Regions from separate parts of the Dehalobacter sp. CP genome, predicted to be linked through region 1. Evidence: riboswitches for the same ligand, from Rfam matches in the RefSeq annotation. Region 1 holds a riboswitch; each other region holds the start of a gene.
The links. Region 1 has a riboswitch for cyclic di-GMP ahead of nhaB (sodium/proton antiporter NhaB). Riboswitches for the same ligand answer to the same signal wherever they lie in the genome.
Positions count from the first base shown of each region.

Region 1 (8,004 bases):
GTCTTTCTTTATCAATACCAGTAAGTGTTTTATTGATTTTTTTGTTATCAACACTTCCGGCATTTGAATCCGCCAGCTTGATCATCAGGGCCAAGGTATCCGAGGCAGGATACCGCCAGCTTTTATTAAAGAAAAAACTTAGATAATCAAAATACGGGGACAAGATATAATGTTCCCGCTGTACAGCAAAGGGCATGGAAAGCTCCTTGTTCTGAAGGCTTCCCTTATACTCGGCAGCTACGCAGAGGATCGGATCAACAAACAATCTACTTTCGCATTCAATTCCCGAATTCTGAAGGATTACAGGGGTAGAAAAACCGCCTGCCGCTAGGATGACAATATCAGCCGGATAGAATACGGAATTCATGCCTTTTTGCGCCTGCACTCCCTTGACGGAACCCTTTTCTGTAACTACCTTGGAGACCTTACAGCCTATAACCAGTTCCGTTCCTGAATCCTGTGCGGCCTTCAGAAATTGACGGCTGTCCCACTTCACGCCGTACCGGCAGCCCAAGACACATCTTCCGCAGTTGGTACAGCGCTCATAATCTCCAAGCTTTGGTAAAGGTTGGGGATTCAGATCCATTTCTTTGCATATTTCAAACAATTCCTTAGTGGTATCCCGCCATTTATTCTGATGATTATTTGTAACGGGAATCTCCCGATAAAGCTCCTCGAATTCATCATCCAGATCAATTCCAAGCTCCTTAAGCCCTTTGTCCATACGAAGCGCATTTCCGGCAGAAAGCGTGGTAGTCCCACCCAGGCCGGTCCCGCTGACCATAACCATGCCATCTTCGGTTTTATGGACTTTCATGGACGGAAACAGCAGCTGTATTTCCCTTTCATCAAAGAACAGTCCGGTTTTCTTAAGCTTTTCCAAGGCAGGCCAACTAGAAGAGAAAGGCTTAAATTCTCTGCCTGTCTCCAAGACAGTTACCTGAAATTTCTCCTGCAGCTTCTTGGCGGCGGCTGCTCCGCCCGCACCGCTGCCGACTACAATCGCTTTTTTCATTTCAACTCTCCCTGCTGAAATATCCTTTACAGCAGCTGCCGCCCTCAGTGATTCTTTGCTTAAAGTACAGCCTGTCACCGCCTGAAAGTCCTGCCGCCAGTCCTTCATCCAGTGAAGAAATAAGCTTGCAGACTTCTGCTGAATAATATTTACTGAAAAAGCACTGCTTAATGCTAAATTCGCCCTGCCTGTCATATTGAAAATCGATGCCGATAAGCTTATAAATAACCGTAAGTACCGTGACAGCTTCTTTCCAGGTTATAATATGAAGGCTTTTTCTTAAGCCTTGTCCAAAAATATAAGAATTTTGATACAACCGCTGTTTCAGTTCTTCAAGAGGGCGTCCACTCTGTAAATAGCTCTCGGCTTGTTCCTTGGTAAATATAGCATATTCCGACAAGCACTCGGTAAAAGAAAGCCCCTTATGCTCCGACAGCTCACATTGGAAGGCATCAGCCGTCAAGCGGAATAATTCATTCAGCTTTTTCTTTTTGATAAATTCAGGCATACGGAGCTGCATCATTTTCTGTAGCATCATTAGACCCCTGTTTTTTTCATTTTCATAAGGATTACGGCTGCAATACCTATGCATCCGTCAATCACAAAGTTGGTAAGATATATTAGGTAATGCTGGTGCATCAGGAATAGATAAATTGAAAGAACCGAAGATGCCAGTTTGCCATGAGCCAATAAGAACGGATAAATCTTCTGCTGCGGATAGCGGTACATCAGAATTGCAAGCACCGTTACAAGATACATGTAAGCCGAAGCCAGCGTTAGATAAAAGCCGCTACCTTGTACCGGAGACTGGGGCAATCCGAAATAAAATGAAAACCTGTTGAAAAAAATCAAGGCCGAGTCGGGGAAAAATAGAAAAATGAACCCTATAACGGCAAATATTACTGCTGCGGTAAGACTGAACAGTTTATACAATCTCACACCTATACCCCCATCTTATATTGCTCGCTATTTGTTGTTCACTATTTATTGCTCGCTATTCATTGCATCTAAGCAACTGTTCCTATCACTTTATCGTATCTGGTACAATCGTGAGAACTTGGACAGCGGGCTAAACCGGGCTTCCTTCATCATCTCCAAGGTATCCTCTTTGCTTAAAGGATACTTTCCCTGATAATATTTTTTCAGCAATTCATAGTTTTTGTTCATAAAACAGCAGCTCTCTGACGGAAAATGCGCTTTCATCTCTGAAAAAATGGCTTGCACCGGCTTATTCCGTACATTACCAAAGGTCATGGGCGTAAACACACAGGGGCTTACCTCCCCAAACGCATCAATATAGACCATTTTATGGCCTGCATTACAGCCGAAGTGCTCTCCCCCCTCAAAATGTCCAAGATAATTAACCGTGATTTTTCCCTCTTTATTGTATTTGTCCTGCAAGCTGACCAGGCTTAAGCGTTCCTCTTCGGTAATGACTGCAGCTTTGTTCCAGAATGTCTCTGACGTCGGCTTGGTTTCACTTAGCCAGGCTTCATGGATATCAAGGCTGATCAGGAACTCAAGAAATTCCTTCACCTGATTTTTCTGAAGCATCTCTCTGGATATAACCGCTGATACACTGACATGGACACCTATATTTTTAAATATATCTATCGCCTTGAGTGCCTTCTGATAAGCCCCAACGCAACCCCGGATCCGGTCATGTTCTTCTTTTTCCCAATGGTCCAGGCTGATTGAGACATACATAAGGCCTGCTTGCTTAAGCTCCGCTGCCAGCTGTTCCGTAATACCCATGCCTGTGGTAAACAGCTTTATGGCACAATCATTTCCGACACTTTTTACAATCTCAACGATATCTTTGTTCAAAAGCGGTTCCCCACCGGTAAAGCCCAGCCAAAAAACGCCCATCTTCTTCAGTTCCTGGATGAGCTGCTTGATTTCAGCCGTACTTAGAAGCTCCCCGCTTCTATTCTTGTTGTAACAATATCGGCAATTCTGTGGGCAGACATTAGTCAAGCCGATTTGAGCGTGGGAGGGTCCCTCTGTCCTTGCCAGCAGATGCTCATTGATGAAGCGGGTAAAGGCTTTGCTGTTTACCGAAGGCAGATGCGAATGAATGATCAGCTGCCCGCCTATATTCAACAAATTGAACTTTCCCATATATCTAGTCAGGAACCAATTAATCGAAGGTTTTACCCTAATGATCTGCGGGTTTGACAACAATGCTTTGATCAGGGCAATTTGATTCTTAAATTTAGCCATGTGTTAATACCTCATCATTCACTTTATCTTTTGGCCCACTGACAAGCAATTCCGCTAATTCGTCTAATTCTGAAATACAATTCATCATAATTATTACACATATCAGCAGAATAGTCTGTATCAGTAAGTGATGACTTGGACTATTTGTATTAGATTCCCTCTTCCACAAGCTAATTAACTCAATCCCTTAAATGTTTTCAGTTTTGGATAGAAATTCCTCCAATGCTTCACTAATATCAATATTCATGCGTTCAGTCAAAATAATCAGCCACCATATGCATTCGCCAAGTTTATGTTCCAGTTCGGATACAGTCTCCCCATTTGTCGGCCAACGCCCCTGTTGAGACATTGTCAGACGGACCACCAAATCGGTATCTGTCAAAAAAGTTAAGGCATCTTCTTCTACTGTCAATTCTTTTTCATGGTACTGCCTAAGCGCAAAGCATCTCAAAACTCTGCTTAGTGAATATATCGGCAAATATTACAATCCCGCTAATACACATCAGGGCATTGAGTGCCAGACCCCTGTTCGGTCAATGGAATGGCCTATTTCTTCCGTTATCGGTTTTGATTTTTGATCCGGTTCTCGGAGGGTTGTATCACAACTTCAAGAAGCAGGCAGCTTGATTTATCGTACAACAAATTGTATTGGTTCAACTGGATCATTTTTTTGAAGGCTACAAGGTGTTACAACAGGTACATTGTTGCCAGCAGGCCCGTAAGAGTCATAACGATAGCGTATGGCAGAGCCAGCTTTACCATTTCCAGGTAAGACAGGCGAATCAGCGGTGCAAGTGCAGAAGTCAAGATGAACAGAAACGCCGCCTGACCGTTTGGTGTGGCAACTGAAGGGATATTTGTACCCATATTAATGGCAACTGCCAGCTTGTTATACTGCTCCAGCGCAATACCTCCGGCTTTAAATGCCTGCTGTGTTTCAGTCATATATACCGTGGCAACAAAAACGTTGTCACTGATTGCCGAAAGGACGCCGTTGGCCGTAAAAAAAGCGGCAAGCTGATTCTGTCCTTCGATGTTCAATACCCATTGAATAATCGGCGTAAACAAATGCTGATCATGAATAACCGCAACGACGGCGAAAAATACGACCAGCAGCGCAGTAAACGGCAGCGCTTCTTCAAACGCATGACCGATGCGCTTTTCTTCAGTAACCCCGTTGAAGGCTGTAAGCAGGATAATAATCATCAGACCAATAATACCTACTTCCGCCAGGTGCAGTGCCAGGGAGAAGATCAGCACAACACCGCACAAAGCCATAACAATCAGGCGCACACGTCCGCGCATATTCCTGGCAGTATCTTTGACTTTTACATCATCTTCCATAACCTTTCGCACAGACTCAGGAAGCTGGTAGCCGTACCCCCAGAACTTAGTAACTTCAAGGATAATGGTAGTCAGAAGACCAACGATCAATACCGGGATAGACACAGGGGCACATTGTATAAAGAAATCTACGAAGTCCCATTGCATAATGGAGCCAATTAAGAGGTTCTGCGGTTCACCAACCAGTGTTATTGCTCCGCCCAGCGCAGTGCCCACAGCGCCATGCATCAGAAGATTACGCAGAAAACCACGGAACTCGTTCAGGTCCTCATGATGTTTTTCATCAACACTATGGTCGTGATTAATGTCATACGTTTCGTATACTTTTTCGCTGGAAGCAAACTTGTGGAAGATGCAATAGAAACCATAGGCCACGGCGATAATCACTGCGGTTACGGTCAGCGCGTCCAAAAACGCGGAAAGAACCGCACCTAGAACAGCGAACAGGAATGAAAGCGCGACTTTAGAGTGTACTTTAGTAAGGAGCTTGGAAAACAGGTACACAAGACCTTCTTTCATAAAATAGATCCCGGCAACCATGAACATCAGAAGAAGAATAACCGGCAGGTTCATTTCAACCTCGTGATAGACCATATGAGGGTTAGTAAGTCCGAGCACAACGGCTTCAATCGCCAGAAGCCCACCGGCAGGAAGCGGATAACATTTTAACGCCATTGCCAAGGTAAAAATAAATTCGACAATCAACACCCACCCGGTAACGTACATACCGGCGGTAACCATCAAAATTGGGTTTAACACCAAAAAAGCAAGAATTGTTCTTTTGTACCAGTCCGGAGCGTGACCCAGAAAATTTGCTCTGAATGCTTGTCCGATGCCCATTTGTTTCATATGTACTATCCTCCTAAGTGAAAATAAGATATAAAAAGAGAGCAATCCAAAATGGAACTACTCCCCCCCAGAAGTTCAAATTACTTGCAGCCTGGCAGTCATAGCAACTTACAAGCAGCCTTAGACCCATAGCTTTAGCGTCCTTCACTTTCATGAAGTTTGCACCAACCTGTACAACTATATATTGTTATTTTTGCTTAAGCTTTTATATTATAACAAAAAATTATTCTTTTGAATACCCAGTAGTATCCACTTTATGCTGAAGTGTCCAGGTATTTATCTTAAGTATTTTGCTTTTTAATATAATCCTTTAGCAAATCAGGCTATCTCTTATCCTTTGGAACATGGAACTGATTTTCATAAGCTTTACATTGACCAATTATTAATCCTGTACCATACATTTCTTCATTTTCCCAATAAAAATATCAATACAAGAAATATATCAACTAGGCACCTTCCCGCAGTGTCCATATCTTGCTGATATTAATCAACGTATAATGCGGCAAACTTTCAATAGATTTACTATTCCATTTTTTCTTCTCCACCTTCTTAAATCTGATATAAATCAAAACAATACAGATTACCTCTCGTTCTTCATCAATCCAATTACAAAAAGAATTTCATTCTCCTGTCTATAATGAGGTGTGTAACAAAACTTGTTGCCCGTTTATTTGTCGCCCTACATTCATTATGAAAATAGCCTAAAATGAACACCCTCATTCCACTATTATGGTAAATCGAGGGTGCTCTTATATGGTTATATTATACACTTTCGATTTTTTACTTTAAGTTTTAATATAGCCTCATTTGCATAGATGAGCCTACTTCGCCAATCTGCTTTTTTCTGTAAAAATATTTTTTATAATTGGCGAACTAAATAATAACCTTAGATTTACTTAAGCCAACCGTCAACAATATCCTTATTCTCATTTATCCACTTTCTAGCTGCATCCTCTGGTTTCATTCCTTCATTGATTAAGCCTTCAAGACTGCCGATCTGAGCATCCGACATCTTAAATTTTTTCAGCATGGCAGCAGCTTCGGCTTGTTTCCCGCTGAAGTCTTTATTGGCCAGGATGTGAATCTCTTCTGCTTCTCCAAATTCTTTCTTTGGGTCATTCAGATATTTCAGATCATATTTAGCAAACATCCAATGCGGACTCCAGCCAGTGATCGCAATCCATTCATTCTTGCTATACGCTTTGTCCATGGCCGCCATCATAGCCGGCTCGCTGCCTTGCACAACTTCAAAACCCAATCCGTAGGTCTCATTCGCCCTTGATGATGCTTTCATGATTCCGGCGCCGGGATCGATTCCAATAATTCTATTATTGAATTTTGCTGCTTCATCTTTCATTTGGTCGATAGAATCAATGGTGACATATTTGGGTACGACAATACCGATCTTAGCCGGTTCCTGATACCAGATGCCGTAGTCTTCCAAATTATCCTTGTATTCCTTCCAATAGGTTTCGTGGGTAATTGGCAGCCATGCATCCATAAAGACATTAATATCTCCTTTACTTAAGCCCACAAAGAGAGGAGCAACATCAAGTTGGGTGAGTTCTACCCTATAGCCTTCATCCTCCAGAATCACCTTCCAGAGATTGCTTATTGCGATACACTCAGCCCAATTGACATAACCTATCTTGACAGTCCCTTTATCTTTACTGGTATCGCCGTTTGACTGCTGCTGGGTACTTGAACATCCGGCGGTAAAGCTTAAGACCAGTACTGTAACTAATGCTAGAATGAGTAATTTCTGCCACCCTTTGTAATTTTGATTCATTTTTTTATTTTCCTCCTTATTCTTTATTATTATCATTCGTTCTTATCGAACGTCCGATCCCTTGAGAAAGTCTGTCCAAAATAATGGCCATAATCACCACGGCGACGCCATATTCAAATCCCATCCCTATCTTGAGCTGCCCAATAGCTTCTAAGACGCCTGCACCTAGTCCGCCGGCGCCGATCATGGCTGCAATAACCACCATGGATAAAGAAAGCATCATCGTCTGGTTGATACCGGCCATGATTGTAGGTAAAGCCACTGGAAATTGAATTTTCCATAAAAGTTGTCTCGGGGTAGAACCAAAAGCCGCTCCTACCTCCACCAGTTCCAGCGGAACCTGGCGGATGCCGAGGTCAGTGAGCCTGATTGCTGGCGGCATAGCAAAGATTACGGTAGCAAACACCGCCGGCACTTTCCCAATGCCGAAGAACAGCAAAGCCGGAATAAGATAGACAAAAGAAGGCATCGTTTGCATAATGTCTAAAATTGGTGAAATCACATAATGGGCCCTATTGTTTCTTCCCGCAAAAATCCCCAACGGTAAACCGATAATAATGGAAACAACAGCCGATATGATAACCAGAATAAGCGTATCCAGGAAAGATGGCCATAGCTTCAAATTATAGATTAAAAACAGACCGATAACTGTCCCGAGTGCAAGCTTCCAACCGTTGGCTTTCCATGCTAAAACAGCAAAGATGAGAATAATAACCCACCAGGGAATAACCGCCAACAAGTGCCCAAAAGCAAATATCCCTTTATTAAAAGCATCGGAAAAAAC
Region 1 is NZ_CP157399.1:2,011,842-2,019,845, forward strand. Features, by position in the region: gene AAH944_RS09960 (GMC family oxidoreductase N-terminal domain-containing protein) at 1-1,123, opposite strand, end outside; gene AAH944_RS09965 (hypothetical protein) at 1,017-1,550, opposite strand; gene AAH944_RS09970 (hypothetical protein) at 1,553-1,954, opposite strand; gene AAH944_RS09975 (radical SAM/SPASM domain-containing protein) at 2,045-3,238, opposite strand; gene AAH944_RS09980 (hypothetical protein) at 3,426-3,650, opposite strand; gene nhaB (sodium/proton antiporter NhaB) at 3,926-5,431, opposite strand; cyclic di-GMP riboswitch class I at 5,514-5,605, opposite strand; gene AAH944_RS09990 (glycine betaine ABC transporter substrate-binding protein) at 6,324-7,220, opposite strand; gene AAH944_RS09995 (ABC transporter permease) at 7,237-8,004, opposite strand, start outside.

Region 2 (8,004 bases), 140 kb from region 1:
AAGGTTCATCCTTTTCATTTACTAGTCCGTAATTTGTATCTAGCTTATAAGATCTTGTTAGTCCTTCAGCCGGAGGATCAACCCACATGAAAAATTCAGAACCGACAAGAAACGGCATATTGAATAATGCTTTTTGATATATTTCATAGGCTTTTGCTCTCTCCGTCTGCGTATCTACTCGCATCCCAGCCCCTACGGTACACGAGAGTCCGCTATCATACGCCGGAAAAGACCATTCGCTTATCATTATTGGCTGCTTTGCTTTATTGTAAATCTGTGCAAATATCTCACTGAGTTCAACGTTCTGATAAACACCATTCACTTTTATTTGGTCATAAGCTGTTTCCGTTTGCAGGTCGACTTTTCCATAGTAATTAAACGTACTTATATCCGTATAATTTCTGCCGATACTCCATACCAAATCATAACATTTTTCAATCCCGCTTCCATTTCTGCTGCCTAATATCATATGGTTCTTATCGTACTTCTTTATTGCCCCTGTTGTTATCGTATAATATTTTTCTATAATCGCTTTTTCAAAGTCTGTTTTATCCGTATTGATGGCCAATTGGTTCTTTCCGGTAAATGAAGTCATTTTTCCAAGTGTCTCGAATGAAGGATAACCTGTCCCCCAGGCCTTGTTTAAATTACTAATATTTCCATATCTATTTTGCAGCCAGTTGATCAAGGCAATCTTTGCCGTATGGGTTTTATCTTTTTTTATGACCAAGTCCGTAAGTCCGTATGTCGTATCAAAACTTTGGCCCCACCAGGCGAGTTCGTTATCCATATAATAGCCGAAAAGCCATGGGTCATTCTGATCTTCTTGGATCACCTTTCTAGCTAAGTCATCACAATAGTACACAAATTTTGGACTGAAAACATTCGGGAAACAATGATTGCTTGTGTCCAATCCGTATATTACATAATCTTCTCCGTATTTAGAGAAACTGTTCCCGAATCCAAACGATACCGTATGCGCTAGTCCACGATACCTCAAAGACGGTGCTGAATCTATTCCTAGAAGATTAAATCCCCAGCTGTTTAACCGCTCCGCAGTATTTTTTGCCCATTCTTCCTCAGACCCATAGATCTTTTTTACATTCTGTTCATATGGGGAATAACCCAATGCCTCTGAGTAATGTCCTTTATACGTCATCCTCTGTGCTCCGACGGCAATAAATCCTTTCCCATTAGGCGCAATCACCCACCATTTATCCCCTATTTTTTGGGTATGAAAAAATCCCGTTTTTTTACCGTTTATCGTCGTATCTGTTTCGATTTTAAGCTCAGGATATGAGCCAACTGCATTAACTTCATAAACTTTTTTATTTATTGTGCATTTTACGTTATCGTACTTTGTTTCTACGGCCGCACTTGTCAGAGCCGGAATTCCTTTGTTTGTACAATTCTCCGAAGAAAAAATATATTCTTTCTCCCATATTTTTTTACCATCTAACTCGCATACTACCCCTGTAATCGATTTATTGTTCAAACTTATCTTGAGAACATACGGCTGGTTATATTTCCACTCAATTCCATCTCCTACGTATGAACCAACTTTTAGTTTTGTCTCCCCATAATCTTGCACACACCATTGCCCATTAAACATTTCTTGAAGTTCAATATAATGCATTTTATTTTTAGCCTCAGGCCCTTCAACAAGTGCTAACGACCAATAATTATTATTGTCTGAATAAACTGATATCCCCGCCGACTTATACTTATCCCCTTGCGATACTTGAATAGTAACTTCCGATTCAAAAGTTAAATCAGTCCCAACGCTAGAATCATATTTAGCAAAGCTCTTTTTCAATGAATTATTTTGGAAACAACCATTATTTACTTCCCAAGATATATCGTCAGTGATCCACTTAGGGCTACCATCACTTCCAGCAACGTAGGCGGAGAAATCATCCTGCAATCTTTGACCGCTTATACTGGGTTCACTTCCAGCTAGTGTTGTTGGTGCCACTAAAACTAATATTAGGCTTATCGTGATTAACGTTTTGATTGTTTTTCTTAAAATGTTCATAATCTGCCCTCTCTAAAAACAAAAAACTTATTTTTTGGTAACTGGCTGCCATTTTACAGGCCCTATAGCTTTGCGTCCCTGCTTTTCAACAGGTTTGCCATTGTCAGTAATAAGTTAGACAAAAACAAAAAACTTAATTTTGGTAACTGGCTGCCATTTTACAGGCCCTATAGCTTTGCGTCCCTGCTTTTCAACAGGTTTGCCATTGTCAGTAATAAGTTTTTGTCCGATATTCATTTAATTAATAATTATCATATTTTCAATATTTAGTCAATAGTATTCTTTATGTTTTTTCTTTTTTCCTAATATATCTGAAAATGAGTAAAGCAATAATTCCAACAATTAAAACGTATAAACCCACGAATAAATATACGCTAAACGAAGTAACTGTCACTTTACAAATATTTGATATACTCTGATCTTCTGTACTCACCCTTATGAAAACTGTTCCTGGAGATAAGCCTTTGACCACTCCATTATTAACTGAGGCTATTTGCGGGTTATCTGACGTCCAATTTATTGTTTTATTTGAAGCGTTTGCCGGTATAATTAACGCTTCTAACCTCCGGGTCTGACCGACCTTGATAAATAACTCCTCGGGACTTATTTTAATATTTGTCACCTTTATGTCGTCCAAACTTGTATTTGGATTCTCATCAACAACAGTTTTGGTAATATTCACCTTAACATTATCAAATTGCGCTTCAAAGGCAGCTGTCGTTAGCGAGGGAATACCTGTTTTAACACAATTATCAGGTTTAAATAGATATTTTGTTTTCCAAATCAAAGAGCCATCCAATTCATATACAGCACCCGTAATACTTAATTTATTTAAAGTTATTTTTAATAAATAAGGGTGATTATAGTCCCAATGTAAATTGTCTGACGGTACTGTTCCCGTTACTAATTTGGTGCTTCCTTTATACTGGGCACACCATTCGCCGTTAATCATTTCCTCAAGTTCTACATAATGATTATTCTTGTCCGGTGCTTCAACCAAGGCTAAATGCCAGTAATTCTCATAATCTGTATAGATAGCAATTCCTGCTACCTTATACTTATCACCTTTAGAAGCTTTGATCATCACTTCCGATTCGAAGGATACTTCAGCGCCAGTTGGCGAGTTCATCAATGCAAAGCTCTTCTTCACCAAGTCATTCTTAAAATAACCGTCATTAATTACCCATGAAAACTCATTGGTCACCCAATTAGGCATTCCATCACTTCCAGTTGCATATCCAGAAAAATCGTCGTCATATACAAATGCCGTATTATTTGACGCATCATCCAATCCGGCCAAGGAGGTCGAACTGAAGGTTAACAGTATCTGAGATACCGTCAATAATACTGCCAGTGTCTTTTTCAGAATCATAATCCTATCGCTTTCCTTTCTATATATCCCGATTGGTTTACGAAGACCATCATAGTTATGATTCATCTAGTCTCTAAGAGAATACACATTACCATTTGTTGCTTTCGCTACACTGGTAACCAAAGCATAAGGTTCATCCTTTTCATTCACTAGTCCGTAATTTGTATCTAGCTTATAAGATTTTGTTAGTCCTTCAGCCGGAGGATCAACCCACATGAAAAATTCAGAACCGACAAGAAACGGCATATTGAATAATGCTTTTTGATATATTTCATAGGCTTTTGCTCTCTCCGTCTGCGTATCTACTCGCATACCAGCTCCTACGCTACACGGGAGTCCGCTATCATACGCCGGAAAAGACCATTCGCTTATCATTATTGGCTGCTTTGCTTTATTGTAAATCTGTGCAAATATCTCACTGAGTTCAACGTTCTGATAAACACCATTCACTTTTATTTGGTCATAAGCTGTTTCCGTTTGCAGGTCGACTTTTCCATAGTAATTAAACGTACTTATATCCGTATAATTTCTGCCGATACTCCATACCAAATCATAACATTTTTCAATCCCGCTTCCATTTCTGCTGCCTAATATCATATGGTTCTTATCGTACTTCTTTATTGCCCCTGTTGTTATCGTATAATATTTTTCTATAATCGCTTTTTCAAAGTCTGTTTTATCCGTATTGATGGCCAATTGGTTCTTTCCGGTAAATGAAGTCATTTTTCCAAGTGTCTCGAATGAAGGATAACCTGTCCCCCAGGCCTTGTTTAAATTACTAATATTTCCATATCTATTTTGCAGCCAGTTGATCAAGGCAATCTTTGCCGTATGGGTTTTATCTTTTTTTATGACCAAGTCCGTAAGTCCGTATGTCGTATCAAAACTTTGGCCCCACCAGGCGAGTTCGTTATCCATATAATAGCCGAAAAGCCATGGGTCATTCTGATCTTCTTGGATCACCTTTCTAGCTAAGTCATCACAATAGTACACAAATTTTGGACTGAAAACATTCGGGAAACAATGATTGCTTGTGTCCAATCCGTATATTACATAATCTTCTCCGTATTTAGAGAAACTGTTCCCGAATCCAAACGATACCGTATGCGCTAGTCCACGATACCTCAAAGACGGTGCTGAATCTATTCCTAGAAGATTAAATCCCCAGCTGTTTAACCGCTCCGCAGTATTTTTTGCCCATTCTTCCTCAGACCCATAGATCTTTTTTACATTCTGTTCATATGGGGAATAACCCAATGCCTCTGAGTAATGTCCTTTATACGTCATCCTCTGTGCTCCGACGGCAATAAATCCTTTCCCATTAGGCGCAATCACCCACCATTTATCCCCTATTTTTTGGGTATGAAAAAATCCCGTTCCTTTACCGTTTATCGTCGTATCTGTTTCGATTTTTAGCTCAGGATATGCACGTATTACAATGGGTTCTTCGTCTCTGTATGCCAAAGCAACTTTATTAATCTCTATAGTTATTTCAGATTTAACCGAAACATCAGGCTCTGATTTTAATACAGAAGAGCAAAGAAGATCGTTTGGCGAATCGTATATTATTTTTGCTGACTTTTGTTCACTAAGCCCAAAGGCAGGGAAACCTGTAGAAAAAACAAGAAAAAACAGCAATAAATAAAATATTTTTTTTGTCAAAATCTTCAAAATATAATCCCCTTACTTTACAAAAAAATCTCAAATATAAGAAATATGATATAATATAAAAGAAATATTTTGTCATCGGAGGAAAATAATGAAAAGTGTGTATGAGCAGCTTCTTCATCTGCTAAGAATATTTATTAACGGTGAAATACCAGATAAGGAATTACTTGCCTCCGTTGATGGAGTTGAACTTTATAATCAAGCCAGACTACAAGGTGTTTCTTCATTTCTGTTTGAGACTGTTTATCAACATAATGATTTGTTAAAAATCGATCACAGTGTATTGACTCATTGGAAAGAGAAAACGGTTGTGACTGCCGCACGTCAGTTGATGATGCTCCCAACGATAGGAACAATCTTTAATCTTTTTGAGACCAATGGCATAACAGCTATATCACTTAAAGGACTTGTCTTTAAGGAACAATATCCTCGGCCTGAACTACGTTCGATGAATGATCTAGATGTATTAATCAACGAGAAACAGATGAATCAATGCATAGAAGCGATGACTTCTCTCGGTTATAAGCCGAATGAACTAAATTACAATGATCCTGATCATATGCATATCGATATGATAAAAGCGGGTACATTCGCCGTTGAGCTTCACCGAACACTTTGGCATCCCAAATATATGCAAAAAATCGACAACAGCGACTGGGTGGATCATATCTGGAAAGACAAGCGTCTTCAAACGGTAGCCGGATTCCAATTTTATTGCTTATCCCCGGAGGATGAATTGATCAATGCTGTTATTCACACAGCAAGGCATTTAAAACACTCTAATGCAAATCTTCGTCTTCTTTCAGATTTCGTACTGTTTTTTAATTCTTACCGCAATCAAATTGATATAAACTACATTGAACAAACCTTAGAGTCAATGGCAATCTTGAATTTCTACTATTATTTAATGGATACATGCCGATTATACTTAGGATTACATCTTCCTGATAACTATCAATTAAACTCGACCAAGAACTCAGTAATAATCATTCAGAATATCATGAACAAAGAGGAAATGATTATAAGCAGCGATAGAGATCAAGAAAAAAAAGTTAATGGTTATCAGTATTTGCTCCAAAAGATAAAACTTGTTATCTCCAACAGCGCCATATACAATAAACTCTTAAAAATCGTTCATCCTTTTCGATCAAAAGCGCGTTTTCTACGGAAAATTGGACTACATTTTCGGTATTAAACCTTTGCTGTATCCTTAGATATTCCCTTATTCAATGACCTAAAATGCTTTTTTGCCTTTTTCAAAAATCGATTGGAATTAAAGAAATAATTATAAGAGCTGTAGTATCTTTTATAATCACGCTTCTTGACTTTATTCAGAACAATCCCGATCAACTTGGCATTAACGCCATGCAATTGTTCTTTGGCCCGTTGCAGACTTTTTTTCGAAGTGAATCCCGCTTTTACAATCAGCATAGTTGCATCTGCTTTTGACGCGACTATTGCTCCGTCAAAAACGCTTTCTAGCGCCGGAGTATCGAAAATTATATAGTCATACTCAATTTTTACTTGCTCGAATAACTTCTGAAAGCGTACTGCACACAACTTTTCGATTGGATTCGAACAGTCTGTTCCACAGGATAAATAGGTTAGGTTTGGAATATTCGTGTTGCTGATTACCTCCTCTAGTCGACCTCTCCCCTCAAGATAATCTGACAAGCCTAACTGCGCTTCAGCATTCAACCTCTTTGCAGCCGTCGGTTTACGCATATCTGCATCAACAAAAAGCACCCTCCACCCAGAGCGTGCAATAGATATCGAAAGACTAATCGCAAGCGAAGTTTTTCCTTCTTCTGGCTTGCAGCTCAATAAAGCAAACGTTTTACTTCTTCCATTATTATTAATGAGAAGACCGGCTGTAAGCATTTCATAAGCATCCCTGACCGCATTATTATCATTATCATACACATTAAAAGTCTTTATCTGCATAATATTACTTCTCCTCTTTATCGTAGATCATGCTCGGGTATAATCCCAATGACACGAACCCCGATATTATTTTCAATATCTTCAACTGAACGGATGGTTGTATTAAAATATTCCAACAAATAAATAATTCCCAAGGAAAAAACTTCTCCTGCAACGATCCATAGAATCATTTTTATAATGCCGTTATCCGGGATTGGCGTATTAGAAACCTGAGCTTTATCCAATATCCCGATAAAATCACTATTTGTGATTTCTTTAACTTTTGACGAAAATACTTCTCCCATTACATTCGCGACTGATGCAGCCATTATCGCATCATATGCAGTCACTCTGATTTTTAATAAACCCGAGTCTTCGTTGATTGATAAATTCGCCATTGAAGAAATTGTGCCCGCAGATAGACTATATTGATCCAGCTTCCTAGCGGCTTCAGCAGCTACAGAGCGGCTATAAAAAATCCCGGAATATTGTTTAAGAAATTCCTTCCCCATCGTGATGTCAGAATAACTCAAAGACTCACCTGCCGTCACTCTATCACGATTGAGAACATATAGCGTTGTATCTGCGTTATACGTTGGAGATGATAAGAAAATATGAAAAAACCATCCCATTCCTCCAAATAAGACCGCAAAAACAACGCATAACCACCACTTGCGACTGATTGAATCGATGATTCTTCTAATTTCCACGTATATCTTCCTTTCAATAACATATTATTTTCCGACTCCGTCATATATAAACCCTATCGTTTCAAGCTCATTCCTGTCATAAATATTTCTGAAATCAAAGAAATAATTGCCGTTCATTTTACTTTTCATCTTAGCTAAATCCATACTCCGAAACTGGTTCCATTCCGTAAGCAGGACAACAGCCTGAGCATCTGCTACAGCTGCATATTCATTCTCGGCATAATCAATATCCAAATTCAGAAATGCAATTTTTTTGGCGTTCTCCATTGCAATCGGATCATAGACAGAAAGACGTG
Region 2 is NZ_CP157399.1:1,874,798-1,882,801, forward strand. Features, by position in the region: gene AAH944_RS09300 (beta-galactosidase) at 1-2,035, opposite strand, end outside; cyclic di-GMP riboswitch class I at 2,069-2,144, opposite strand; cyclic di-GMP riboswitch class I at 2,174-2,249, opposite strand; gene AAH944_RS09305 (Ig-like domain-containing protein) at 2,319-3,407, opposite strand; gene AAH944_RS09310 (beta-galactosidase) at 3,474-5,078, opposite strand; gene AAH944_RS09315 (nucleotidyltransferase family protein) at 5,167-6,270, shown strand; gene AAH944_RS09320 (CpsD/CapB family tyrosine-protein kinase) at 6,267-7,019, opposite strand; gene AAH944_RS09325 (YveK family protein) at 7,037-7,708, opposite strand; gene AAH944_RS09330 (UDP-glucose dehydrogenase family protein) at 7,733-8,004, opposite strand, start outside.
Region 2: linked by a shared signal. The riboswitch ahead of AAH944_RS09300 (beta-galactosidase) and the one ahead of nhaB (sodium/proton antiporter NhaB) in region 1 are both predicted to bind cyclic di-GMP.

Region 3 (8,004 bases), 1.4 Mb from region 1:
CTTTTTTTATCGATCCAAAATCGGCAATCTTTACGGATCAGGCGTTGAGAGGAATAAGGCCTTATGCTGATGTGAAAGCATTGGTTATTATGCTTATTGCTACAAAACTAATTGGCACATTATTGGGGCAAGTGCTGTTTTTGCCGGCCGCCCAGATTATTGCAAGCTTTTACATCTAGTCATAACGCCTGTTCATCATGAATATAAGCAAGGAAATAAGAGCCTGTTTATTAATACGATAGGAACTGAAAATAGTTTTCACAGAAAATAAATATTGGAAGAAGGAATTAGCCACATCACCAAGAAATAAACAAAAGAATAGATGAGCTAATCCAATTCAGACTAAAAGATTTGATCATAGTTCAATTAACAGCCAGGGAAGAAGCCGAGCATCAAAATGTCTGTCTTGTTGTTTTGATCCATGGGAAGCGATGTAGGCAGTTGAATAATTTAATAAAGGGGGTCATTTTTTTGACGACAATGAGCTCAGTCACTGATTTTCTAGACCAGCGTACTTTAGCTGTGGTCGGGGTATCCAGATCCGAAAAGAAGTTCTCGCGTAGGCTGTATAGAACGTTAAAGAAGAAGAGGGTATAATGTTTTTGCCGTAAATCCCAATATGGACAGTATTGACGGCGAGATCTGCTATGAGAACCTTCAGTCTTTGCCGCAGAAAGCCGACGGCGTAGTGATCGTCGTCCCTCCGGACAAAACCAATAAGGTCGTTAGGGACGCGGTAGAAGCTGGAGTCAAACATATCTGGATTCAGCAGGGGGCTGAATCCAAAGAGGCTATAGACTTTTGTACGGAAAATCATATAAACGTCATCCATGACCAATGCGTCCTAATGTTTGCAGAACCATCGTTTCCTCATTCGTTCCACCGGTCCATACTGAAGGTGTTTGGAAAACTTCCAAAATAATAGGTCAGCCGGCTCAAAAAACATTTGAGCCGGCGTTTTTTTCAAAAGATGGATCGGCTTCACTCGACAATGGATACAATAAAGGTTGTAAGATCTTCGACAAGGTTATATTCCTTAGTCTGGACATGGGCTAGCCCTTTGTCGGTGATTAATACCCTGATAATTGGGCGCATCGGCAAACTTTTATTCTGGTCAACTACAATCCCAACCTCACCTGTATTAAGTTTAACTGTACAGCCGGTCGGATAGGCCGCAATATGTTTTAAAAACGTTACAACCAATTGCTGAGAGAATAGCTTGTTTGCACATCCCATTACAATTTCACAGGCTTCATGCGGGACGATCCGGGAGTGGCCCGGGCCATCATTGACCAGATTATCATAGAAGTCGGCCACCCCTACGATTTGAGCCAGGACATGAAGGCGCCTGCCGGATAGCTTACGGGGATAGCCGTTTCCGTTCAACCATTCATGATGCTGCAAAGCAATATGCGCACTCAATAAGTTTAATTCCGGTTTATTCCGGAGTATTTCATATCCGTGAATGGTATGCGTTTGATATAGGTCATTTTCCTTCGGAGTAAAGGCCTCACGTTTGGCGACAAGCTCTTTCGGCAGCTTGACAGTCCCGATATCGTGAAGCAAAGCCCCTACTGCCAGTGCCTCCAGGGTATCTTTATCCAGCCCCAAAGCTTTGCCCAAAATGGTCGCGAGGACGCAGACGCTGACTGAATGCGCATAAACTTGATTGTCATAGCTCCGCATATCTGTCAGGCTCAGAAATATCTTCTCTTGAAATAGGACGTCTCCGATGATGTTGTTTACCGTCTTTTTTACCTGAAAACCATTGAGGTCTTTACCGATTCGTACCGCTTCCGCTGAATGCTCAATGGAGTTCATTGCCTCCCGCCTGTTTTCCTCGGAAATAACATCCTCAATAACGATATCCTTGGTTTCGTCATCGTCCACATAGACAATACTAATGCCCAGTTCTTTTAACCGGTCGATATATGGCTGGGTCAGCGTGACTCCTTTTCCAAGCAATGAACGGCCGTTATGCGAGAAGATGGTTCTTCCCAATACGTCTCCCTTTTGAAGCCGGTTTACACTTACCTGACGCAATTGTAATCTTCCTTTCCAATAAATCAGTGCTGGCTGAAGCAACAAAAAAATCACCAGCAGATTGCATGGCGACATTCAAAACAAACCTGAGCGGATTCGGTGGCCTGGCAGTCATCAGAATTATTCTGGAAGACCCATAGCTTTGCGTCCCTGGCTTTCACCAAGTTTGCCATTGTCGTTGCTCCTGTATCCCTATTCGATTGATATTTCGGTCATAGAACCATTGTAACACATCGCTTTCAAGTTCTACAGGGGTTATTTGGAAAATTATTCTTTATTCTGGTGCCAAATGATAAATGGTTCTTGATTTAGCAGAGGAATCTGCTAAAATTCGTATAACTCATTAATGATGTTTATACGTGTACGGATAACATTATGAAGATAGTTAAAGGAGAAACTAAAAATGGGAGCGGATAAAGTGGTTCATGAATCAGTTGATGGGTATATTTTGCAGTTTCCTGATGAGATACAGGAAATATTAAGAGCAATTAGAAATGTGATAAGAGAAGCAGCACCGGACGCAGTGGAAAAGATCAGCTATCAGATGCCTACGTTTGTATTGAACGGTAATCTCGTTCATTTCGCAGCATTCAAGAACCACATTGGATTTTATCCGACACCAAGCGGGATCGAAGCCTTTAAACAGGAACTGGCCGGTTATAAGGGAGCCAAAGGATCGGTACAATTTCCGTTAAATAAGCCTATTCCGTATGCGTTAATAAGCAAGATCGTGAAGTACAGAGTCGCGGAGAACGCGCATATCCCAAGAAGAATTCCGTGCTGCGATGTTTAGATACGGCCCTTAATCTTCGGGGGATGCTAAAAAATGATTATTACCAGGAGATGCATGCGATGGTCAAATCAATGGTAAGTAAAGAATACAGGCGGAAATGCGCCGACTTTTCATTATGCGGACTAAATTGCTGTCTCTGTCCGCGCTTTCATACGGATGGTTCTTCAAAGTGCCCTGGCTGCGGGGGTCCGGACTTTTTTTTGAAGCATCCTTCCTGTGCCGTTATTACCTGTAATAAAAAGCATCAAAATGTTGAATACTGTTTTGAATGCAGTGTCTATCCATGTGAGAGGTATCAGGCTCCAAGCGAGGCCGATTCTTTTATATCCTATCAAAATGTATTGCAGAATCAAGCCGAGGCTAAAATGGACCTTCAAAATTATCTTGAAGAACTGACGGAAAAACACAAAATTTTAGGCGAACTAATCGCGAATTACAACGACGGCAAATCAAAGGGATTTTATTGTCTGGCGGTGAACCTGCTGCCGCTTTCCGTCCTGAATAATATAATGGATGAGATCTGTCATATGGATCAGATCAACTGCAACGGCAGTGCTGAAGAAGCCGTCCGCTTGCTAAAAGCGGAAGCCGATCGTCTGAATATTCAACTGGTTCTTAGAAAGGCTAAAAAGGATTAGACAGACTATTCAAGCATCATTTCTGGGGATAAATCAAATGTTCTTTGTTTTGGAGGATCAAATATTGTCTGGAATTCGTGAACCAATAGACATTTTTGCTGAGCAGAGGCGCAGTCTGGGAGCTGACTGCGAGAACTGCTTCGGATTGTGCTGCACCGCGCTGTATTTTTCAGCTTCGGAAGGCTTTCCAAACGATAAAGAGGCCGGTCAGCCTTGTCGGAACCTGCAGGAAGACTTCCGCTGCTGTATATATCAAGATCTTCAGCGACTGGGTCTGAAAGGCTGCATGGCATTTGACTGTTTTGGCGCAGGGCCAAAAGTATCCAGGCTCAGTTACGGCGGCAGAGACTGGCGGCGATCACCGGAATTCAGGGAGCAAATGTTTGAAGTTTTTCTTGTCATTCGGCAGCTTCAGGAGATGCTCTGGTATTTGACAGAAGCAGAGACATTACACCCGGCTCATTCAATTCATAAGGCGCTTCGTACCCTGCGGGAAGAGACGGAACGGCTGACACTGCTTAGCCCATGCGAGCTTCTGAAAATGGATGTACCTTTATATCGTACCGAAGTAAATGCCCTGCTGCTTCAGACAAGTGAACTGGTCCGTGTTTCTATTTGTCAGGAGCGGAATATTCAGGCTGGGATTTTGAAGACCTTTAAGCGCAGGAGCAGTCTGGTCGCTGCAGATCTCCGGGAAACAGACCTCAGAGGGGCTGACCTTAGAGGAGCCTGTTTGATTGCCGCAGATCTCAGCGGGAACGATCTGGGCGGAGCTGATTTGATCGGGGCGGATTTGCGCGATGCCGACCTTAGCGGCACTGATTTAAGCCAAAGTATTTTCCTGACCCAGGCCCAGCTGAATACAGCGAAGGGGGACAAACATACCAAGCTGCCGCCATCACTTTTTTATCCAAGACAATGGAGTTTGGACTGATATGGAAATGGAAATTCTCTATTCATTTGAACCAGTCATCAATCAGGAGTCCCGGGTATTGATTCTCGGCTCGATGCCAGGAGTGCAATCGTTGAGGGAGCAGAAATATTATGCACATCCTTACAATCATTTTTGGCGGATTATGTATGCGCTTTTTGACGATGCCCGTAGATGCTCTAATGCTGCGGTACCACGGATGGCAGAAAGCAGCAAACTTCCGGATCCTGATTATGAGAACAGGAAACAATTTCTTTTGGACAGAAAAATTGCCCTCTGGGATGTCATCCGTAACTGCTCCAGAGAAGGCAGTCTCGATAGCAATATCGTTAATGAACAGGTTAATGATTTTCAAAATTTATTTATTCAGTACCCAAATCTGGAATTACTTGCATTTAACGGAGCAAAGGGCTTTAATATATATAAGAGGAAAATCCGTCTGGAGTCTGCTTCCATTGCCTATCTGCTATTGCCCTCAACTAGTCCGGCCAATACGATGAAATTTGAGGAAAAGCTGAGACATTGGAAAGCAATTTTGAAATACTTATGAAATCTTGAAGTAATGCCTATGAAGTTTTAAGCAAGTCGTTGTGAAAGGTGTGAATTGATGGATAACAATCAGCCCGAACTGAAAGAAAATTATACATTTCTGATTGTAGGAGATTCCATTTCCAAAGGCGTGATCTATAACGAGGATCAGGGGAAATATTCGTTATTGGACAGAAACTATGTTTCTCTGGTCCAGAACAGCTTGAAGGGCATGGTCTATAATGCTGCGAAATTTGGTAATACCATCAAAAAAGGTATTGAACGCCTTAATCGGGATGTCTCCAAAACGTGTCCGGATATTGTACTGATCGAATTTGGAGGCAATGACTGTGATTTTGACTGGATGCAGATTGCGAATGATCCAATGGCAGAGCATGAACCCAAAACGGATTTCAACGTTTTCGGGAAAATGCTTACAGATACCATTATTTCGCTTAAAAACAATAATATTATCCCGGTGTTGATGACGCTTCCCCCGCTTGACGCCGATCGGTATTTCAAGTGGATCAGCAAAAACAGTAATGAGATAGGAAAAAGTATATTAATTTGGCTTGGAAGCGTTACAAAGATATACTGGTGGCAGGAACGCTACAACTCCATGATTGTGAACATTGCAGAGGAAACCAGGACGAGATGGATTGATGTAAGAGGTGCTTTTCTGAAGACGCCGGATTTTACTCAATTGCTTTGTATTGACGGGATCCATCCGAATGAAGACGGGCATAAGGTTATTGCCCAAAAGGTGACGGAATACCTCAGGCAGAATTACAATTTTCTGCTCAAAGATTCTTCCGCGGAAAACCTTTCTTAGCATATTAGAAAGTATAAGCTTTTCATCCTTTACGCTTCTAATCGTCAATCTATTTAACATGTACGATTCTTAGGAAGGGTCAGAATATTGAACAATTTGCTGAATACGCTCAAAAAAAATAAAACGCGGCTGATTGCGTTAGGTGTTATTATTGCGGTGTTGCTGATCATTAAACTGGTTCTAGTGGATCTTGTCTATATCGGTCACCAATACGAAAAGAACAGGATTATTACCCCATGGGGGGAAAAGATAAAATCGGCAAACCTGTCTGTAGATTATACAATTGAACAAGCTCTGAGCGATATTGACAGTCTCGGGTTAAATACCCTGAACGTCCCTGTCCAAATTGATATTCCGTCGTTGACAGCCAGTACGATGAGTATCAATGCGGAAAGCGAAAAGAAAGCGGTCCGGTTGATTAAACGCTTAAGATATAAAGGAATTAACGTCATTCTGGAACCTTATCCGTATATTCAAAACGGTGAGAAATATGAGACGGATCTCAAGCCGGATCATATCAATCAATGGTTCTGGAACTGGAAACAGGTCGTCCTTGTCGAACTTATCCGTGATGTGGCTAAGCCGAATAAAGTCTACGCCCTATGTATCGGTTCCAACTTTGATCAATTTGAGGATCAATGCGGTTATTGGACTGATGTCGCGGATTTTGTCAGGGCGGAATACCAGGGCAAAGTGACTTACCGGACAAACTGGTGGTATACAGCTGAATGGAATGCCGGGCAGGATTTGGCGTACGATACCTACATTGCCAAATTAAATAATCCGGTTCTTGGAAAAGTGGATTTTATCTCTGTCGCAGCTTATTTTGAATTGACCGACCAGGAGACCAATACTGTAGATAACCTTGTAAGCTCGATCTATAAGACCCGGATTTTTGACCGGAACCAGAATATCTATGATGAATTAAAACAGTTGTCTGCGAAATGGAACAAACCTGTATTCTTTGGTGAACTGGGTTTCCCAAAAAGAGACGGTGCTGCAGTTCATCCCTGGAATCCCTTGCCGTCGGAAATAATTAATAACCAGGAGCAGGCAAATTGCTTTCTGGCTTATCAGCAAGTGTTTGAAAAAGAAACCTGGCATCTTGGTTTTTCTGTTTTTGCTGTGGGCAAAGATGATGAAAACAAGAATTATTACCCGAGCGAGCAGAGCAAGCAGGCCATCAGAAGCTGGTACGCCCAATACCAGCATACTGGCGTACAATAGCCGAAAAGCTAAATAAAGTATTTGGCTTTTGCTCCCGGGAAATGATGGTTCATAAACGCCAGAAAGGAAGTCTTTATTTCCTCCATTTCAACGGGTGGGTAGACATATTTTCCGTAGCCGAACTGCCCGAATTTAAATTTGCGCGAAGCTTCATCCATCGGTAGGCTTGTCTGCGGATAGATATTTAAAATATTGGACTTGGCTCGGGAAGAAAAACGATGTGTGATAAATTCAAAGGTAAGCGCCGCAGGAGAAAAGTTTGCCGGAGAAGCGGCTTTTAACTGCTCTGCCAGGTCAGCAAAGAGCTTTTCGTATTGATCCATCCAGTTCTCAAATCTGATAATCGGGGCAATAATAAAACCTAAAGGGTAGCCGGCGCGAAGTACTTTTCCGGCTGCCCTTATTCTATTTTCAGCGGATGGTGTCCCATGCTCATAATTTCTGATGATTTCCTCGCAATTCAGGCTGAAACGAAACCTGGTATGGCCGTGATGTTCCAGATTCAAAAGACTATCGACGTCAGTGAATTTTGTGACAAAGCGGAACCTGCCCTGAGGCTGTCTTCCGAAAAATTCAATGCTTTTTCTCAGACTGCCTGTATATTGCTCCACCGGGATTGGGTCGGAAACTGCGGCTCCTTCGAAATAAGTGATCTCGGGTAAACGTTCATGGATTAAAGTTTGGGCTTTCTCAAGCAGTTCATTGATATTGACATAGATGCGGATGTACGGTCTTGCACCCAGCGTCGTGGCTAAATAACAATATTCGCACATCCCAGGACAGCTTGTGGTCAGCGGCAGCTGATAATGAGCCGACGGTTTGCAGGTTTGAAACGTTTTTCCGCGTTTGACACCGATCACCAATGTTTTTTTGGCTTCAAAATAGGTTTCGGCAGCAGTATCTCCGCTCAGACCGGTTATTCTGTTGTGAGAGCTTGTCGCTTTGACCGGAATATTGGTTTGCCGAAAATAATCAACAAGCTTCTTTCCAAGTGGATAATCCAGGGCTTCAG
Region 3 is NZ_CP157399.1:595,059-603,062, forward strand. Features, by position in the region: gene AAH944_RS03050 (lipid II flippase Amj family protein) at 1-179, shown strand, start outside; partial or broken gene AAH944_RS03055 (CoA-binding protein) at 596-922, shown strand; gene AAH944_RS03060 (HD-GYP domain-containing protein) at 982-2,043, opposite strand; cyclic di-GMP riboswitch class I at 2,139-2,224, opposite strand; gene AAH944_RS03065 (iron chaperone) at 2,447-2,836, shown strand; gene AAH944_RS03070 (DUF3795 domain-containing protein) at 2,896-3,474, shown strand; gene AAH944_RS03075 (pentapeptide repeat-containing protein) at 3,539-4,408, shown strand; gene AAH944_RS03080 (DNA-deoxyinosine glycosylase) at 4,410-4,955, shown strand; gene AAH944_RS03085 (SGNH/GDSL hydrolase family protein) at 5,013-5,765, shown strand; gene AAH944_RS03090 (glycoside hydrolase family 113) at 5,853-6,992, shown strand; gene splB (spore photoproduct lyase) at 7,001-8,004, opposite strand, start outside.
Region 3: linked by a shared signal. The riboswitch ahead of AAH944_RS03060 (HD-GYP domain-containing protein) and the one ahead of nhaB (sodium/proton antiporter NhaB) in region 1 are both predicted to bind cyclic di-GMP.

Region 4 (8,004 bases), 150 kb from region 1:
AAATATTCACCAACGGAACACTGATTACCCCGGAATTTGTCAATTGGCTTTCCAGAATTCCGCCGAAACTTGTGAGTATTACGTTGTATGGTGCTTCCCGTGATACCTACAAGAAGGTAACTGGATTTGCCGATGGATATGACCGGGCGACGCGGGCTGTTGATCTGTTAATGGACAAAGGGATCCCTACGGAGATCAAAACTACGGTTACACAGTATAATAGAGCGGACTTTGACGAGATCCATAATTTTGCCCTGAAGAGGAAATGCGTTCTGGGCGTGGTCAATTATATCGCGCCGGTCCGTGAAGGCTGTAATACCGCTTCTTGCGAATGCCGCCTTTCTCCGGAAGAATTGCTGAATTTTGAAATCCATATGACGGAGAGAGGGAAGATCGGCTTTGACAACGAAATCATTGGGGAAACGGAAAAAACCGTGAATCCGAACGATGATGCTGTGGCTGAGGCAATGCGGGAAATCCTTGCATCAAAGGCCCAGACTGATGAAAACTTTGCCTTTCAATGTATGTCCGGATCTTGTACCGGTTGGGTGAATTGGGACGGCAGCATGGCTCCCTGCGGGATCATGGGGGAACCCAAAGTGTATCCGCTTATCTCCGGATTTCAAAATGCCTGGGTGGAGTTGAAACAAAAGTGTGCCCAGATCCCGGTCTGCAAGGCGTGCAAGGAATGCGAATATCAAGTATTATGTGAACACTGCCCTGGAAGACTGTATCAGGAAACCGGAAGCTATGACAAGCCGGCGCCGTATCTCTGTGAACTGGCGAAAAGAAGGACAGACTATAATAACCAAAAAAACAACTGAGTTCACTAATTGTTTCTAAAAATATACAAAAAATAGGACTTGAAAAAACTGGAATCTGCGAGTATACTCCTTTTATAGGTTATTATTTAAATGGGGTGAAGAAGGATGAAGTGTTATTTTAAACCCGAGTTTCATTTTATTTCATTACGTGTTGAAGAAAGCTTTGCAGCTGTGGGAGTAGGAAGCCAGCAATGTACAACGACCGGGTCTTGCCCGGATAATGTGCCATTTTGTACATTTACTTATGGCGGAAAGGTTTTTACTGCCAACAACCAAGAATAGGATTTTTTGATTATTTACATGTTAAGAGGTGATTATATTGAAACAGTACAATAAGCCAGAATTTGAATTTGTACAGCTCTCTTCTGAAGATGAGTTTGCTGTAGTGCAGCAAGGTTCTGTATGTGATTACGTAGGTATCTGTATTATTGACGGTGTACAGCCTAGAACGAATGCATAAGCCGAGCAGTACCAAATGGAAGTACGTATAGCATGTCCTTTGATGGATGTGCTATTCTGTTTTTCGATCCTGTTGTTTAAAAAGGTATACCTGCAAAAGGAGTGTTTTTGTTGCCCAAGTATCAAGTCGCAGGACTCGTCATTCACATGGATGAAAGCACCCCCGCTGAGCTTTTCGAAGGGCTAGTTGACTACAATGTGTCGGAACCGCAGGTCGCTGATTTATGCTTTACCTATCAAACCAGTGAGCAAATTGATTTGCCGCAAGGGGAAAATTTCTCTGACGAGAGCTCTGGTTATAAATGTATTAAAAAACCGAATGCAGCCGGGTTTTATTTTTATACAAGGAAATATGGCTCTGTGGGGGAAATCCTTGTACTGTTAGATGTTGATGCCGCGTGGCGAAATGTACGGCTAACCTGTGCAGCAATTCACGAAAAAAATGAGCTGGAAGAATCCTATGTCCGAATGAAGCTGCGCCATACAGCATTTACCCTAATGGGGATTGTCTTCAGGCATGCCTTGTTAAAACAACAAGGACTGGTAATTCACGCTTCTGCGATAAAGTGGCAGGATAAAGCAATCATGTTTACAGCGCCGTCCGGAACGGGGAAATCTACACAGTCCAGGCTTTGGCAGGAACATAAGGAGAATGTGCTTGTGTTGAACGATGACAATCCTGCTGTGCGGATTATGGAAGACCACGTGATTGTCTATGGAACCCCCTGGAGCGGGTCATCAAATATTAATACGAATGATTCTGCACCCTTGTCAGCAGTGATTATTCTGGAACAAGCAGCCGAGAATTCTATTCGTAGGATGGATCTCAGGGAGGCGATTATTCAGTTCATGCCAAGAGCTTTCCTGCCGTTTTTTGATCAGGAACATATGAACGAGGCGATGCGTATCTTTGAGAAAATAGTCTCTTCCGTACCGGTGTATTTGCTGCGCTGCAGACCGGATCAAGAGGCGGTGGAGTTGGTATATCAGTGCATCAAGTGAAAAAAGTGAAAGCCAATGGCTTGTTTCCTGTAGTCTCGGATCTCCTCAGCCAGGGACAGGATGTCAGACTTCCCGTATCCGGCAGCAGCATGGTTCCGTTTTTGCGGGATGCAATCGATAGTGTGGAATTCTCCCAGGGCAGCTTCGACCAGATTAAAAGAGGAGATATTGTCCTGATTCGCAGAATGAATAGCTATTATGTCATGCATCGGGTTCTTAAAAAAAAGAAAGACCATTTTTTCATGGTAGGGGATGCCCAGCAATGGATTGAAGGTCCGCTGTATCCGGAACAAATCATCGCTGTCGTTCCCGCAATATGGCGGAAAGACAAACGTATTCCTTGCTCTGATCTTAGGCTGAAGACACTGGTTCATATTTGGCTGATTCTCAGGCCTTGCCGATACTTCATCATGAAAGTGTACCGGAAAATCCGCAAATTAATATAGACAAGCCTCGGGATTTTCTCGAAGCTTGTCTATATTATTCATTCCCCTGAAATCAGTTCACTTTCTCTAATTTTATAGCATCAGCGGCAGTATATCCCGGGGAAGAGCAGAGTATCTTGATGTATTGATCGCTTCCTGCGGATAAAGCATAGGTGCCGATGAGGACCCAGGTACCGTTATTCTCCTGTTGATTGACCGTTTTACTCGTGTCCACGCCTCCGTTGTATCTAATCTCGAGGGGGGCGGCAGCTGGCCTGGTGGAATCTGCTGTCCATCTCATATAGAGCTGATAGTTTCCTGACTCGATTATTGTCGGAACCCACATGGCCCATTTACCTTGATCGGCTCCGGCGGTACCGTCATTAAGAATATTGCTGCCGTAATAGCCGACGGATTGTGTAGTGATGGTCCAAGTGGAATTGCTTATAAAGCTGCTGTCGGTATTGTCCACAATAATAGGAGCTGTAGTCGATGAAGGAATGGTTTGTATGAGTTCAGCAGTTGATGGTGTTAATTCACTCATTGAGGGATTGTTGATTACGGGAATTAGGGGGATGTCCTGATAGGCAGAACTAGCTACCTTAAGAATATTGCCTGTAGAAGCGGCCACAGTTGCGGAATCGCAGCCCAGACCGAAGTAAAAGTCACCATTCATTTCTTCAAAGGATCTGGCAAAGGTATCTGTATTAAAACGGAATACTTCGTTCCAAGTCTGAAGATCGGTGGTTTGGTAGACGACACTCGTGTAATTGCCGGCAGAATTTTTCACATTGGTTAACACATACAGACTGTTGCCTCTGATGAGCAGATCTGCAGGGACAGCCGAAGTCTCAGGGAATATCACCTTTGTGGATTCATTAATGCTTTTGGCAATATACATAGAATCGGGAAGCCAGTGAGAGGTGGTGATCCGGTTATTTAGATATACAAGTTTATTTTGGAAGGTTGTAGGTTTTTTCATATAGTAGACGTAGGACGAAGTGAGGCCATTGGCGAAATTGGTTGAATAGATCTGTCTGGCGGAGCTGCTGTCAGTGATTCCAAGCATTGAGACATACTTGGTGTATGATGTCGTGATCGAAGTTGGCTTCATGTACATCATCTTTCCTGAAGCATACAGTGTTTGATTCAACTCAAAGAGGGAAGTGGCCCAGGAACCATAAAATGTAAAGCCAAGAGGAACCCGGCTGGTCCAAGTTTTCCCCATATCATTGGAGACAAGAACTTCGCCCCAACCTGTTTTACTGGTTCCGCAGGCTGCATAAAGCTGACCGTTATAGAGTGCCATGTCGAAAACATGAAGTGCATTCGGAATGGTTGCGTTTTTGAGCCATTGGTCATTATCTTCAAGGGTATAGAAATTGCCATTGTTCCAATCTCCCCGTGAATCGGTGCCAGGGATGTAAAGTTTGCCGTCCATTACTTTATATTGGGCGATTTCCTCTTCATCAACGGTATATTGCGTGATGAATTTTTGGGCGGATGGCTCATAGTAGATGACCGGGATCGGACCGGCGTTCGTATTAAAATCACCATGGGCGAGATAAATACGGTTGTTATAGACTTGCATGTCCCAGACATTCTTGGCAAAAGTAGCTTTGTTGAACGGGTTTCCCAGTAATTCGACCTGGGAGGTTACATCTTTCACTGTAGTCGCAGCAGAAACCATTTTATCGGTATGAACAGCGAAGCACGTGTTCACAATAAGTGTGAAGCTGAAGATTCCGGCGGCGATTCTTGTGATACTTTTCTTAATCATTGGTCCCTTCCTTTCCAAACTAGATAAAAATACAAAAAGCAACTGGTTCCCCAGTTGCCGACAGCTTAGTTTTTTATATTCATTCTAGCTGAAAAAAACAGATGACTATATAAAAACTAATTTGGCAACTGGCTGTCATAGGGAATCCCCCTTAGACCCTTTAGCTTTGCGCCACAGCCTTTCGACTGCTTTGCCTTGAGCAAATGTTCCTGTAGATCAATCCTTCCATTTTCCATTTTATTCCCAGTTGGAACAAAACGCAATATTTTACTTTACTTTTGTTTAAAATTTATGTATTTTTTGTAATAAAGTTACTATATCAAGCCGAATGACAAAATTCAATAGGATAAACGGACTAGGGTGTTGGGATTTTTGTCCCATTTTTAAAAAAAAGAAAATATTTTAGCGAATATTGCATAAAAAGAATTATCGAGTAGAAATTTTAACGGAACTATGGCACTATAAAGTATGCTTCCAAAAATATCAGGAGAAAAGAATGATTATTCAAGATGAAATTAAAAAAGGAATAGTTTTTGTTCGTTGGATAAAACCGGATGTGCTCCCCTTTCTTCCCAGGCTCATCGTCATTCTGCTGATTACTTCGACAGGGGCACTTTTTGGTGTTGCAAACGCCATACTCTCCAAGCATATGATTGACTACGCGATTGCAGGAGAACTGGCTTATGCCGGTATGGCCGGTGCTGCTTTAGGCGGTGCGATACTTCTTAATATCATGTTATCGATTGCCGGGTCACTGCTTTCTGTACGCGTCAGCGAAGGCTTTTCCAACGCCCTGAGGCAGCGTTTTTTCAAAAGGATGATGGTGACAGAATGGCTGCCGCTTTCGAACTATCATAGCGGGGATCTGATGACACGGTTGACAAGTGATGTCAATAACATCTCCAGTTGTATTATTAGTGTGATCCCGGGTATCGTGGCATTAGGCGTGCAGTTAGTCGGTTCTTTTGTAACCTTGCTTTATTATGAGCCGCGATTGGCAGTAATTGCGTTCATACTGGGACCTTCAACCGTGTTGTTCAGCCGGATCTGGGGCCGAAAGATGAAGAACTTGAATCATAAAGTACAGGAATCGGAGAGTATCTACCGCTCGTTCATTCAGGAAGCCATCCAAAATTTCATCATTACGAAAGCGTTTCGGTTGGAAAACAGGAATACAGATACCTTGCAGGGATTGCATCAGAACCGTATGAAGTGGGTGATTCAGAGAAACAAGACGACCTTATCTGCCAATACGATAATTTCGCTGGGATATTGGGCAGGTTACCTGGTTGCGTTTGGCTGGGGGATCGTCCGTTTGTCTCAAAAGGCAATCTCCTATGGAACATTGACTGCTTTTCTGACATTGGTTCAGCAGGTCCAAGGGCCTTTTGTCAGCTTGGCCAGGGCCTTTCCACAAATCATCGCGATGCTGGCGTCAACGGAGCGACTGCAGGAACTGGAAAAGATCCAAATGGAGAGGCGGGAAGGGCAGGTCCCGCAAGAGAAAAATGTCGGTATTCGTTTCCGGCAGGTCAGCTTCTATTATTTAGAGGAGAAAGAAAAGCCGGTCCTGGATAAGATTTCGGTGGATATAGCACCCGGTGAACTGGTAGCATTGGTAGGGTCTTCCGGGGTTGGAAAAACGACGTTGATCAGGCTTTTGCTGGCTTTGGTTAGACCTTCGGATGGCGAAGTCTATTTTACAGATGCGGCCGGTCAAAAATATGAAGTCACTGCTGTGACCCGGGATTGGATTACCTATGTTCCGCAAGGAAATACATTGTTCAGCGGCACCATTGCCGACAACCTGCGGAGCGGCAAGCTCAGTGCGACGGCGGAAGAGATGAAAAGTGCCCTTCAGGCTGCACGTGCCTGGGACTTTATCCAAGAGCTGCCACATGGAGTCAATACGGTCATCGGAGAGGACGGGCATGGTCTTTCCGAGGGACAAGCGCAACGGATCGCGATTGCCAGGGCCTTCTTAAAAAAAGCCCCTGTGATGATTCTGGACGAAGCGACGTCTGCCCTGGACATGGAAACAGAGTTAGAAGTACTCAAGGCTATTCAAAATTTTAGCAGCAGGAGCACTTGTCTGCTCATTACCCATCGTCAGACGGCATTAAGGATGTGTTCGCGGATTTTGAAGATAGATAACGGAAAGGTCTTCGTTGAATCAAAATTAAAATATTTACCACAAGCGGAGGATCATAAAGAAGAATAAAAATGACCGGCAGCTAACCTTTTTCAGGCAAGCGACAAAATCTTTTCAATAATCGTTCGGTAGCTTGGCCTTTAGCGACTTTTGATATGGATGTGAAGTTTAACCAACATTTATGTTAAGAAAATATAAATAATCTGGAAATATTTATTAATTTATGGCATTATAAGTATATAACTCGAAAATTAGCTTGAATATATAAATGATATTTTTATTTTATATTTGGAGGTTCATCCATGAAAGTTACTAAAGCCGTAATCCCTGCAGCAGGACTGGGGACAAGATTTCTGCCAGCGACGAAATCTTTGCCGAAAGAGATGCTGCCGATTGTTGATAAGCCGACCATTCAATATATTGTAGATGAGGCGATTGCTTCCGGAATCAAAGATATCTTGATTATTATCGGCAGAGGAAAAGGGTCCATTGTCGATTACTATGACCGCTCACCTGAATTGGAAGCTCATCTGGAGAAGAATGGCCAATTGGAAATCCTGGAAAAAATAAAGAATCTCTCCTCTTTAGCCAACATTCACTATATCAGGCAGAATGAAGCATTGGGGCTGGGACATGCCATTTCTTGCGCCAAGTCTTTTGTGGGCAAAGAGCCGTTTGCTGTCCTGCTCGGAGACGATATTATCAAGTCCAAGGTGCCGGCAATCAAACAGCTGATCGATGTTGCCTCAGAGACATCGTCGACCGTGATCGGCATTCAGGAAGTACCACATAGTGAGGTACATAAATATGGGATTGTTGATCCGCAGGATAACTGGGGAAATGTCTGGGAAGTTAAAGACTTGGTTGAAAAGCCATCTGCGTTGATAGCCCCTTCCAGGCTCGCTATTATGGGCAGGTATTTGATCAACTCTTCAATATTTGAATATCTTGAAAAAGTCCCGGCTGGAGCAGGAGGGGAAATCCAGCTTACAGATGCGCTGCGGGCGCAAAGTAAACACGAACAAGTATACGCTTGCCTCTTAGAAGGAAAACGGTACGATGCAGGCGATAAGCTTGGCTACTTAAAGGCGACGGTTGAATTTGCACTGGAATCCCCGAATCTTGGGGACAAGTTTGAAAAATATCTGGATGAACTGTATATTGAAAGAAATAAAGCAAAACAAACTAAAAAGAGAGGCGATTCTGCTGCTTCCTAAGAAGCAACGGATAGGAAGTCGGAAACAGAAAGCAGATAAGCAGTGAGCACAAATAAGGAACCGGGCATAGGGAAGGAAATAAGGATGCACTCTTCATCGGTTCTGCCCGCAGTGACCAGCTTTTCGGCAATTTCCTTGAAATCAT
Region 4 is NZ_CP157399.1:1,864,184-1,872,187, reverse strand. Features, by position in the region: gene AAH944_RS09270 (radical SAM/SPASM domain-containing protein) at 1-824, shown strand, start outside; gene AAH944_RS09265 (hypothetical protein) at 1,144-1,284, shown strand; gene AAH944_RS09260 (hypothetical protein) at 1,395-2,285, shown strand; gene AAH944_RS09255 (S24/S26 family peptidase) at 2,273-2,731, shown strand; gene AAH944_RS09250 (hypothetical protein) at 2,784-4,490, opposite strand; cyclic di-GMP riboswitch class I at 4,611-4,695, opposite strand; gene AAH944_RS09245 (ABC transporter ATP-binding protein) at 4,987-6,711, shown strand; gene galU (UTP--glucose-1-phosphate uridylyltransferase GalU) at 6,945-7,859, shown strand.
Region 4: linked by a shared signal. The riboswitch ahead of AAH944_RS09250 (hypothetical protein) and the one ahead of nhaB (sodium/proton antiporter NhaB) in region 1 are both predicted to bind cyclic di-GMP.